3 regions of the Bradyrhizobium guangzhouense genome follow, and region 1 is predicted to be linked to each of the others. Evidence: predicted binding sites of a transcription regulator. Region 1 holds the regulator's gene; each other region holds the start of a gene.
What was found. Region 1 encodes HrcA, which represses chaperone genes, less so after heat shock. Its sites were predicted from a motif close to GTTAGCACTCNCNNNNNGNGAGTGCTAAC; they were not measured.
Positions count from the first base shown of each region.

Region 2: a site for HrcA is predicted at 2,306-2,334, ahead of XH91_RS30280 (co-chaperone GroES). Genes of this name have one in related genera too.
Region 3: a site for HrcA is predicted at 1,910-1,938, ahead of XH91_RS35235 (co-chaperone GroES). Genes of this name have one in related genera too.

Region 1 is NZ_CP030053.1:183,608-187,786, reverse strand. It holds gene rdgB (RdgB/HAM1 family non-canonical purine NTP pyrophosphatase) at 1-431, opposite strand, end outside; gene rph (ribonuclease PH) at 443-1,156, opposite strand; gene hrcA (heat-inducible transcriptional repressor HrcA) at 1,339-2,427, shown strand; gene grpE (nucleotide exchange factor GrpE) at 2,527-3,132, shown strand; gene pncA (bifunctional nicotinamidase/pyrazinamidase) at 3,257-3,979, opposite strand.
Region 2 is NZ_CP030053.1:6,346,247-6,350,425, forward strand. It holds gene XH91_RS30265 (L,D-transpeptidase) at 1-322, opposite strand, end outside; gene XH91_RS30270 (protein phosphatase CheZ) at 639-1,403, shown strand; gene XH91_RS30275 (hypothetical protein) at 1,587-2,111, opposite strand; gene XH91_RS30280 (co-chaperone GroES) at 2,430-2,726, shown strand; gene groL (chaperonin GroEL) at 2,839-4,179, shown strand, end outside.
Region 3 is NZ_CP030054.1:260,728-264,906, reverse strand. It holds gene groL (chaperonin GroEL) at 1-1,507, opposite strand, end outside; gene XH91_RS35235 (co-chaperone GroES) at 1,554-1,868, opposite strand; partial or broken gene XH91_RS39670 (IS3 family transposase) at 3,118-3,773, opposite strand.

The DNA of each region.
Region 1 (4,179 bases):
GCCTCGACCTCTTCGAGATGATGATCGGGCCAGGCGACGCAGAGCGCGGAGACGAAATGGGCCTTGCGCTTGTCCGCCGTGGTGGCGCCGCGCTCCTGCAACAGGCGCTCGATCTGCGCCATCGCCGCGGCGAAATCCTTGGAAGGTCCTGCCCAGCGCGCGCTATAGATGCCCGGTGCGCCGTCGAGTGCGTCGACCACGATGCCGGAATCATCGGCGAAGGACGGCAGGCCAGTGGCCTGCGCCGCGGCGATCGCCTTGATCGCGGCGTTGCTGCGGAAGTCGTTGCCGGTTTCGTCGGGCTCGCCCAAGCCGAGCTCACCGGCGGACACCACCTCGATGCCGTGAGGCGCGAGCAGCTCCTTCATCTCGGCGAGCTTGCCGGGATTGTGGGTCGCGATGACGAGCTTTCCGGTGATTCGGCGGTGCATGGGCCTATTGACTACGCGACAGCCAGTTTCTGCAAGTCGACCAGACGCGCGATGCCTTTTTGCGCCAGCGCGATCAGCTTCAGGAACTCGTCTTGCGTGAACGGCTCGCGTTCCGCTGTGCCCTGAACCTCGATGATGCGGCCATCGCCGGTCATGACGAAATTGGCGTCGGTCTCGGCTTCCGAATCCTCGGCATAGTCGAGATCGAGCACCGGCGTGCCGTTGTAGATGCCGCAGGAGATCGCGGCGACGTTGTCGCGCATCACGTTGGCCTTGACCATGTTGCGCGCTTTCATCCAGGCGATGCAGTCGGCAAGCGCGACCCAGGCGCCGGTGATCGAGGCGGTGCGGGTACCGCCATCGGCCTGGAGCACGTCGCAATCGACCGTGATCTGGCGCTCGCCGAGCGCTTCGAGATCGACGATGGTGCGCAATGAGCGGCCGATCAGACGCTGGATCTCGACGGTGCGGCCGCTCTGCTTGCCGGCGGCGGCCTCGCGGCGGGTGCGTTCGGAGGTCGCGCGCGGCAGCATGCCGTATTCGGCGGTGACCCAGCCGCGGCCCTGGCCCTTCAGCCACGGCGGCAGGCGGTCTTCCAGGGTGGCGGTGACGAGCACATGGGTGTCGCCGAATTTCACGAGGCAGGAGCCTTCCGCATATTTGACCACGCCACGCTCCAGCGTCACGGGGCGCAATTCGTCGGGCGCACGGCGGCTTGGCCGCATGGGAAATCCTCCAGAACTCATGAGGTCTAGAACACGGGGTAGGGCTGTTCGCGGTGCTTGTAGGTGGGGTCAGGGTGGGCAGCAAGGCTTTTTCACCCCCTGATATCCACCCCGCAAACGCCACGCTTGTCAGAAGCATCCAGGATGGACAAATTATGAGCATCTAAGAGGAGTTACCGTCTGTGGCCCATCATGATCCGATCCATGTGATCGCGCCGCGCGCAGGCCTCGCCCAGCTCAACGAGCGTTCCCGCGACATCTTTCGTCAAATCGTCGAAAGCTATCTCGCGACCGGTGAGCCGGTCGGCTCGCGCAACATTTCCCGCCTGATCGCGATGCCGCTGTCGCCGGCCTCGGTCCGCAACGTCATGGCCGATCTGGAACAGCTCGGGCTGATCTACGCGCCGCACACCTCGGCCGGCCGGTTGCCCACGGAACTCGGCCTGCGTTTCTTCGTCGATGCCCTGATGCAGGTCGGCGATCTCAACGAGGCCGAGCGGCAGTCGATCCAGAGCCAGCTCGCCACCGTCGGTCACGCCCAATCCGTCGAGGCGGCGCTGGATCAGGCGCTGACCCGGCTCTCCGGGCTGACCCGCGCGGCCGCGGTGGTGCTGACGCCCAAATCCAATGCGCGGCTGAAACACATCGAATTTGTCCGGCTGGAACCGGAAAAGGCGCTGGTGATCCTGGTCGGCGAGGATGGCCAGGTCGAAAACCGCGTGCTGACGCTGCCGCCGGGAGTTCCCTCCTCGGCGATTACCGAAGCCGGCAACTTCCTCAATGCCCGGATCCGCGGCCGTACGCTCGCGGAAGCACGGCTCGAGCTCGAAACCGCGCTTGGCGAGGCTCGCGCCGAGCTCGATCAATTGACGCAAAAGGTGATTTCGGCCGGGATCGCGAGCTGGTCGGGCGGCGAGAACGAGGACCGCCAGCTCATCGTCCGCGGCCACGCCAATCTGCTGGAGGATCTGCACGCGCTGGAGGACCTCGAGCGCGTCAGGCTGCTGTTCGACGATCTCGAGACCAAGCGCGGCGTGATCGACCTGCTCGGGCGCGCCGAAACCGCTGAAGGTGTCAGGATCTTCATCGGCAGCGAGAACAAGCTGTTTTCGCTATCGGGCTCCTCCACCATCATCTCGCCCTATCGGGATGCCGCAGGCCGCATCGTCGGTGTTTTGGGCGTGATCGGGCCGACCCGGCTGAATTATGCCCGCGTGATCCCGACCGTGGACTACGCCGCTCGCATCGTCAGTCGCCTGCTGGGGGGCTGACCGGCATTTGAGCCGATCACGGGCGCTTGATTTTCAGCGCCCGAAGCACGATATCCGGGCCAGAAAACCTCCCCTTGAGACGAGTTCGAGAAGCAGCCGATGACCGATCCAACCCGGCAACCCGAAGACACGACTGCCGCGACCGGCGAGCCCGTGGTGTCGAAGCCCTACATCATGCCCGACGACCCCGAGCCGGGCTCGGTCGAGCTGTTGCAGAAGGAAGCCGCCGAGGCGCGCGACCGCATGCTGCGGACGCTGGCCGAGATGGAAAATCTGCGCAAGCGCACCGCCAAGGAAGTCGCCGATTCCAAGCTCTACGGCATCACCGGCTTTGCCCGTGACGTGCTCGACATCGCCGATAATCTCCAGCGCGCGCTCGATGCCGTTCCGGCCGAAGCGCGGGCGGCGGCCGATCCCGGCCTGACCGCGCTGATCGAGGGCGTCGAGCTCACCGAGCGTTCGCTGCTCAACGCGCTGGAAAAGCACGGCGTGAAGAAGCTCGATCCGCAAGGCCAGAAGTTCGATCCGAACTTCCATCAGGCGATGTACGAAGTGCCTGATGCATCGGTGCCCGCGGGAACCGTCGTGCAGGTCATGCAGGCCGGCTACACCATCGGCGAGCGCGTGCTGCGCCCGGCGCTGGTCGGCGTCGCCAAGGGCGGCGCGAAGGCTGCGCCTGCGGCGAACAGCAACGAAGCGAACTGAGCGGCGTTAAGCCGCGTCCTGAAAATTGAAGATGTCATTCCGGGCGATGCGAAGCATCGAACCCGGAATCTCGAGATTCCGGGTTCGGCTCTGCGAGCCGCCCCGGAATGACTGCGCGATAACCTTACGCGCTGACCGCGATATCCGACGACTGAATCCGCTTCACGCCGGCCTTGGCCATGTCGGCCCAGGCCTTTGCCAGCGAGCCCTGCGTGTCGATGCCGCGGCAGGCGTCTTCCACGACATAGACTTCAAAGCCCGCCTTGCGCGCATCGAGCGCGGTCCAGGCGACACAGAAATCCGTCGCGAGACCGGCAACGAAGACGCGCTTGATCTTGCGCGACTTCAGATAGGCGGCAAGGCCCGTCGTTGTCTTGCCGTCGGCTTCGAGGAACGCCGAATAGCTGTCGACGTCCTTGTGAAAGCCCTTGCGGATGATGAGCTCGGCCTGCGGGATCGAGAGATCCTTCGAGAGCGAGGCGCCATCGGTGCCCTGCACGCAATGGTCGGGCCACAGCACCTGCTTGCCGTAGGGTAGGTCGATGGTCTCGAACGGCTTCTTGCCCGAGTGAACCGACGCGAAGGAAACGTGGCCGGGCGTGTGCCAGTCCTGCGTCATCACCACGTTCGAGAATGCTTTCGCCATCTTGTTGATGACGGGCACGACCTGCTCGCCTTCCTTCACCGCGAGGCTGCCGCCCGGCAGGAAGCAATTCTGCACGTCGATCACGAGCAGCGCGGACGAGTCGTCCGGCTTGATCGTGGCTGCCGCAAATATCGCGGATGGAGCAAGGCTCGCGAGCGCCGTCGTCGCCATCGCAGCCAAGATTTGTCGTCGATTGAGCATCGTCCGCCTCCCCTCCAGAATGATCTCAAGTTGATCCAGTGGGGCAAGCCTAGTTCCGTTCGTGTACGAACGAAAGCCTGAAAATGCAGCCGGAATTGGTGATTGGTTGGGCTGACGCCACTTGCTCTGTGCACCTCTCCCGCTTGCGGGAGAGGTCGCTGCGCTCGCAGAGCGCGGCGGGTGAGGGCTTTCTCCTCTTG
Region 2 (4,179 bases), 1.0 Mb from region 1:
GCTGATAGCCGCCCTGCATCTGCGGCTCGCCCATCGGCGGCATGCGACGCGGATCGGCGTAAGCCGGCTGCTGCTGATAGACCGGCTGCTCCGGCGCATAGGCCGGACCACGGCCGGGCCCGTCGCCGAACAGGAACTCGATGAAGCCGCCGCCCATATTGGCATTGGAGGCGACGCGCACCGGCGCGGGGGCAATTTGCGGCTGGTAGAGCACCGCGGGCGGATCGTTCGGCACGGTATTGTCGAAGGCGCTCGCGCTGGTAGCGCCGACAATGAAGGCGCATGCGCTGCCGAGCAGCGCGACAGACATTTTCTTGAACATCGACGTACTCTGTACTGTTTCGTCTAGTTGCATTCGCCGCCGAACGCGCTGGCTGATCTTTCGCGTCCTCGACGTGGTCAATAAAGAGCAAACTCCGTTGCGTTTGGTAAACAGATCAGGCGTTTCGATTCACCACGTCGCGCATGATGCGCCAATTTGTCGATCAGCGTTTATTTTCGATGAAGGACACAGGCGCATGGTTAATCGTGTGTTTGCGTGGCGTCGCGCGCGGCCGCACAACAGTTCCGGACGTGAACCTCGTGTTAAATCGCTTCTGTCTACAAAGACGCGTGAGTGAGGTGGGGGGAGTATCCTGATGGCTGTTCACCGCAAGCGTTTTCGTGTCGAAGATATCACCGGTGGCGAGATGCCGATTCTGGACGTGACTGAAGAGGCAGGCCCGATGCATAGCGAAATCATGGCGGAGCTGCGCGCGATCCGCGCCCAGATGGCACGAAGCAGCCAGGCCGCGCTGCCGCCGAGCGACGCCGTCGTGGCACAGGAAGTTGCCGATACGCGCGCGCTGCTGGAAACCTATCGGGCCCAGATCGAGCAGTGCGAGAAGCTGAAGGTCGAGCTCGACCTCATCCACGACGCCATCGACCGCACCAAGCGCGAGATCGCAACCCTGCACGGCAAGAGCTTCGACGGCGGCGAGATGGCCAAGGTCAATGGTGAGCTCGGCGCGGTGGTCGGCGGAACCGAACAGGCGACCCAGCAAATTCTCGAAGCCGCAGAATCGATCGACCAGGCGGCCAGCGCGATGTCCAAGGTGCAATCGGCCGACCAGCAGAAGCGCCTCGCCGACGACATCCAGGAACGCGTCATCTCGATCTTCGAGGCCTGCAACTTCCAGGACCTGACCGGCCAGCGCATCAGCAAGGTCATGTCCACGATGAAGTTCATCGAGCAGCATATCAATGCGATGATGGAGATCTGGGGCGGCGTCGACGCGATCAAGGCTCACGTGCCCGCGCATGTCGACACCCGCAGCGAGGACGACAAGCTCCTCAACGGCCCGAAGCTCGCCGGCGACGTCGGCCACGCCTCGCAGGACGACATCGACGCGCTGTTCGACTAAGCGGACGCGACAAGCAGAAAAACAAAACGCCGGCCCTCGGGCCGGCGTTTTTTGTTTTTGGCGCCCCCACTGTCATCGTCCGAAGGCGGACGATCCTGTATTCCAGAGACGGTTGTAATAGAGCCGAGAAGCCGCGGCGTACCGGATGTCCCGGTCAAGCCGGGGCATGACGGAGGTTAGAGACTAGGCCTTCGGTCCGCAGCGGACGTAGACCATGTTGCCGTAGCGGGTGGCGGCGTCCTTGTCGACGAAGCGGGTGATCATCACGCGGCCGTCGAAGGAGACGATCTCGCGGTCCTGCTCGCCGGGCGTCGGGCCGGACGGGCCGATATAGTTCTTGCCGGTCGGCGAGCCCTTCAGCCGCAGCTCCTGCGGCGTCGCCTGGTCGGCCAGATGCATGATCACTCCGCCGGAGGAACCGGCGCCGATCACGTAGGGGTTCTTGCACTGGGCCCTTGCGGCTGCCTCGGTGCGGGCACGGTCGGCCGGGTTCTGGAACGAGGCGAGGCCCCAGCGGCCGACGATCTCGTCGGCGCGGATCGAGGCCGGCATTTCCGGCGCGACGCCGGGCTCGGCCTCGGGCGCCGGCTGGGACGAGGAGAAGGACGGCAGGCTGAGGCCGCCGCCGCCGCAGGCACCCAGCAGCAGCGCCAGGCAACAGGCCCCCGCCAGGTTGGCAAGCGTGCGTGCGTGAGCTGAACTGATCATGGCATTCCCCCGAACAAAACCATGGCCGCATCCGTCCCGCAGCCAAGCGCAAAACCGTAGCCAGGGCAATGACGTCCTAAGATACGCCTGTCACCCGAACGAGTTTCCAATGCCACCATCCTATATCCGCCTCACCAATCGCTTAACCACCTTTGCTTGACAGGATCGCAGCCAAGCCATATCCCCTGCGCACTATTAGCACTCGGAAAGACCGATTGCTAAGCGCGCCGCTCGCCCCTCGGCAAGAGGGGCAACGGCAGCGCCGCCCCCACCCACTTCCGCTGCTTATCGAGAAGCGAGCCTCCAAAGGGAAACGTCATGGCTAAGTCCAAATTTCGTCCGCTGCATGACCGTGTCGTGGTCAAACGTATCGACGCCGAGGAAAAGACCAAGGGCGGCATCATCATTCCCGACACCGCCAAGGAAAAGCCGTCCCAGGGCGAGGTCGTCGCCGTCGGCCCCGGCGGCCGCGACGAGGCTGGCAAGCTGATCCCGATCGACCTCAAGGTCGGCGACCGCGTGCTGTTCGGCAAGTGGTCTGGCACCGAGGTCAAGATCGACAATGAAGAGCTCCTGATCATGAAGGAGTCGGACATCATGGGCGTGATGGCCTAAGGCCGTCAGCCTGAACGGCCGCTGAATGTCATGCCCGGATCGTCAGGTCCGGGCATCCATCATTCCGCCAGAGATCACCAGACACAACACGACATAACAGGGATTGCAGACAATGGCTGCCAAGGACGTCAAGTTTTCCGGAGACGCGCGCGATCGCATGCTGCGCGGCGTCGACATTCTCGCCAACGCGGTCAAGGTGACGCTCGGCCCGAAGGGCCGCAACGTCGTCATCGAGAAGTCGTTCGGCGCGCCCCGCATCACCAAGGACGGCGTCACCGTCGCCAAGGAGATCGAGCTCGAGGACAAGTTCGAGAACATGGGCGCCCAGATGGTGCGTGAGGTCGCCTCCAAGACCAACGACCTCGCCGGCGACGGCACCACCACCGCGACCGTGCTGGCCCAGGCCATCGTGCGCGAAGGCGCCAAGGCGGTCGCCGCCGGCATGAACCCGATGGACCTCAAGCGCGGCATCGACACTGCGGTCCATGCCGTCGTCAAGGACATCGAGAAGCGCGCCAAGCCCGTTGCCGCCTCCTCCGAGGTCGCCCAGGTCGGCACCATATCGGCCAACGGCGATTCGGCCATCGGCAAGATGATCGCGCAGGCGATGCAGAAGGTCGGCAACGAGGGCGTCATCACCGTCGAGGAGAACAAGTCGCTCGACACCGAAGTCGACATCGTCGAGGGCATGAAGTTCGACCGCGGCTATCTCAGCCCGTACTTCGTCACCAACCCCGAGAAGATGACCGCCGAGCTCGAGGACGCCTACATCCTCCTGCACGAGAAGAAGCTCTCCGGCCTGCAGGCCATGCTGCCGGTGCTGGAAGCAGTGGTGCAGTCGGGCAAGCCGCTCGTCATCATCGCCGAGGACGTCGAGGGCGAGGCGCTGGCGACCCTGGTCGTCAACCGCCTGCGTGGCGGCCTCAAGGTCGCCGCCGTCAAGGCGCCGGGCTTCGGTGATCGCCGCAAGGCGATGCTGGAAGACCTCGCGATCCTCACCGGCGGCCAGCTGATCTCCGAAGATCTCGGCATGAAGCTCGAGAACGTCACGGTGAAGATGCTGGGCCGCGCCGGCAAGGTGGTGATCGACAAGGAGAACACCACGATCGTCAAGGGCGCCGGCAAGAAGCCCGACATCGAGGCCCGCGTCGGCCAGATCAAGGCCCAGATCGAGGAGACCACCTCGGACTACGACCGTGAGAAGCTCCAGGAGCGCCTGGCCAAGCTCGCCGGCGGCGTCGCGGTGATCCGCGTCGGCGGCGCGACCGAGATCGAGGTCAAGGAGAAGAAGGACCGCGTCGAGGACGCGCTCAACGCCACCCGCGCCGCGGTGCAGGAAGGCATCGTCCCCGGCGGCGGCGTGACGCTGCTGCGCGCCAAGAAGGCGGTCGGCCGTCTCACCAACGCCAATGCCGACGTGCAGGCCGGCATCAACATCGTGCTGAAGGCGCTG
Region 3 (4,179 bases), on a different replicon from region 1:
TGCGGACCACCTTGGTCGGGTCGATGATGCCTTTGGAGACCAGGTTGCCGTATTCGCCGGTCTGGCTGTCGAAGCCGTAGGCGTACTGGTCCTTCTCCAGGATCTTGCCGATGATCACCGAGCCGTCTTCACCGGCGTTGATCGCGATCTGGCGAGCGGGAGCCGACAGCGCCTTGCGCACGATCTCGACGCCGGTCTTCTGGTCGTCGTTCTTGGTGCGCAGGCCCTTGAGCTGCTCGGAGGCACGGAGCAGGGCGACGCCGCCGCCCGGGACGATGCCTTCCTCGACAGCCGCGCGGGTCGCATGCATCGCGTCATCAACGCGATCCTTGCGCTCCTTCACCTCGACCTCGGTCGCGCCGCCGACGCGGATCACCGCGACGCCGCCTGCGAGCTTGGCAAGACGCTCCTGGAGCTTCTCACGGTCGTAGTCCGAGGTGGTCTCCTCGATCTGCGCCTTGATCTGGGCCACGCGCGCCTCGATGTCGGCCTTCTTGCCGGCGCCATTGACGATCGTGGTGTTCTCCTTGTCGATCATCACCTTCTTGGCGCGACCGAGCATGTTGAGCGTGACGTTCTCGAGCTTGATGCCGAGATCTTCCGAGATCGCCTGGCCGCCGGTCAGGATCGCGATGTCCTGCAGCATGGCCTTGCGGCGATCGCCGAAGCCCGGAGCCTTGACGGCCGCGACCTTCAGGCCGCCGCGCAGACGGTTCACAACAAGCGTGGCCAAGGCCTCGCCTTCGACGTCCTCGGCGACGATGACCAGCGGCTTGCCGGTCTGCACCACGGCCTCGAGCAGCGGCAGCAGCTCGTTCAGCGAGGAGAGCTTCTTCTCGTTGATGAGGATGTAGGCGTCGTCCATCTCAACGCGCATCTTGTCGGCGTTGGTGACGAAGTAGGGCGAGATGTAGCCGCGGTCGAACTGCATGCCCTCGACGACGTCGAGCTCGGTCTCGAGCGACTTGGCTTCCTCGACGGTGATGACACCCTCGTTGCCGACCTTCTTCATGGCGTCGGAGAGGAACTTGCCGATCTCCTGGTCGCCGTTGGCCGAGATGGTGCCGACCTGGGCGATCTCGTCGTTCGAGGTGACCTTCTTGGAGTTCTTCTGGAGGTCTGCAACCACAGCCTCGACCGCGAGGTCGATACCGCGCTTGAGGTCCATCGGGTTCATGCCGGCGGCGACCGACTTGGCGCCTTCCTTCACGATCGCCTGGGCCAGCACGGTGGCGGTGGTGGTGCCGTCGCCGGCCGCGTCAGCGGACTTCGAGGCGACTTCGCGCACCATCTGGGCGCCCATGTTCTCGAACTTGTCGTCGAGCTCGATCTCCTTGGCGACGGTGACGCCGTCCTTGGTGATGCGGGGAGCGCCGAACGACTTGTCGAGCACGACGTTGCGGCCCTTCGGACCGAGCGTGACCTTCACCGCGTTGGCGAGGACGTCGACGCCGCGCAGCATCTTGTCGCGCGCTTCAACCGAGAATTTGACTTCTTTGGCTGCCATCTGGAATTTTCCTTAAGGTGTTTGACTGGAGGGAGGAGGGAGGCTCTTAAGCCGCCTTCTTCTTGGACTCGGCGACCTCGAGAACGCCCATCACGTCGCTCTCCTTCATGATCAGCAGGTCCTGGCCGTCGATCTTGACCTCGGTGCCGGACCACTTGCCGAACAGCACGCGGTCGCCGACCTTCAGGTCGATCGGGATCAGCTTGCCAGCTTCGTCGCGGCCACCGGGGCCGACGGCGACGACTTCGCCCTGGGAGGGCTTTTCCTTGGCAGTGTCGGGAATGATGATGCCGCCAGCGGTCTTCTCTTCTGCGTCGATGCGCTTGACCACGACGCGGTCGTGAAGCGGACGGAATTTCATGCAGTCCTCCTAATATTTGCACGAGTTGAGACTTCAACCTTGTGAGCAATCGATGCCTACGAGTGCTAGCGCAGACGCAGCTGAAATAGGACGGGGCTTCTACAGGAGCAAGAGCTTCCAGCAAAAAATCACACTCAGAAGTCGTCTCTGCCAGAATCATTTATCGTAGCTAACTGGCCCGGCCGCTATTAGCGCAGTGTGAGGTTGCCCTGCTCGGCCGAGGTCTGCACGATTTCGCGGCGGATGCTCTTGGCCTGGAAGAACGCTCAGACATTGGTGCGCTCGAGAGTCTTAGTAGTTGCTAAAGCCATTCTTGGTCTCATTGACTGCTCGGATACGGCTCCGGCCGAAACGAACCCTAGCGCTGATGAACGCGCGACGTAACAGGAGTTCGCCGGGCTTGCTTCAGTGGACGGAATTCTCATCGAGTTAGCCGCGACATCCGCAACAGCCAAGGAGTGTGAACAGGTTCGGGATGCCGTCTCGTTCTAGGCAAGCCGATCTTGAAAAATAGCGCCTTTTTTCATCTCGCTCCATCGCTAACCTTGGCAGTTGACCGGAGCTGGATGAAAGCGGCCAGGGGCCGGCGGCGACCTCTTCAAGGAGCTGAACGAAACGCCCGCGCGGGAGAACTGAATCAAGACGAGATCAGCGCTCACGCAAAGTTCAATCGCGCTTCGTCCGCCCTTCTTCCGCGGTGATGCTGATGATCGTATACGCATGCTTCTCGCGTCTTATATTGCGACGAGATGGGCTTCCGGGGAGGCAACGAGATGCAACGCCCCCGGTTTCACCGCATCTTCTTCAGACCGCTCGCGAAGAGTGGGGGCGGCACACGACTGGATCGGGGGATACGCCGAGTCCGCCCCCGCATCACCTTGAGAGGATTGGTGACGCGAGTTTGAAGGTAGCAAACAAGGCGATAGCGTAGCTACTGCAACTATCTCACACCAGGATGGCTCGCATGAGGGTTGAATCGGCCGTGGCGATAGGTTGTATGCTGTTGGGTCCTCGGGTGTCCCGGCTGTGCGGAGAGAAGAAATGCCGATTGTCACGACAGCGAGCGCAAGTGACGGACAAAGAACATTGCAGACAAGACGAAAGATGTGGTTCGGAGCCTAACATCCATCAGCAACAATGCTTCGATTTTCGCCGTTAGTCGCCCCGCTCAACGCGGTCTTCAATCTCGATAGTGCGTCAGACTGACCTCTTTTTGCGCTCTGATCTTCCCCCGAGAAAGCGGACGGGTTTAAGCGGCTTTTAGCTCCATCTCGATCGGAGGGATATATCCGATGGCGGAATAGAGCCTGGTTCGATTGGAGAAGCCCGCGATGAAGGCGAAGATGTCGCGCCGGGCTTCGGCACGGGTCTGGTACTGACGATGATGAACGAGCTCGGTCTTGAGGGTGTGGAAGAACCTCTCCATCGGGGCATTGTCGTAGCAGTCGATGCGTCAGGCCCGCGGCGGTAAGGGCCGCGCGATACTCGTGTGAAGCGTACTGCACTCCGCGATCGGAATGATGGACCAATCCGGCGTCCGGCCGCTGCTGGCGAAGCGCCATCGTCAGTGCGGAGGAGACGAGTTCGACCCGCATGTGATCCGGCATCGCCCAACCGACGATCTTGCGGCTGAAGAGGTCCATGACGGCTGCCAGGTACAGCCAGTCCTCCGCCGTGGGACGTAGGTGATATCGGCCAGCCAGACCCGGTTTGGGGCCGCGGCGGTGAAGTCGCGCGCGATCAGGTTTGGTGCGATCGGCAGATTGTGGCGACTGTCGGTGGTGCGGACGCGACATGGCGGCGCCATGATCGCCCGAATGCCATGCCGTCGCATCAGCCGTTCGATCCGGCCACGGCTGGCCCACGTCCCCGCGTCCGCAGGGCGGCGTGGACTCGAGAACTGCCGCTGGCTGCTCTCGCGATGGACCTGCCGGATCTCGGCATCGGCGTCGCCTGCGTGGTGGGCCGCCACGCCGCCGATGCCGGCTCCTGCCGGAATTTGTCTATCCAGCGGCGCAGCACCGCGCAGACCGAGCTCCTTGGCGACCGATCCGATCGATCGACCACTCGATACCGCCAGTTCAACGGCCTAGCGTTTGTAGTCCTCTGTGAACCATCGAAGTTGACGTTCTGGCATTCGATACCTCCGGGCTCTCTGAGCTACTACAGGTGTCCACTTATTCGGAGGAGGTGCAGAAGTCCTATCTCACGAGCGTCAGAAAGGCGCCGATGCATCAGCCGCTCAGAGCAGCCGTCATGGATTTTGAGGTGGTGCATGATCGCGTGCTGCGCGATCACATTGGCGTTCGAG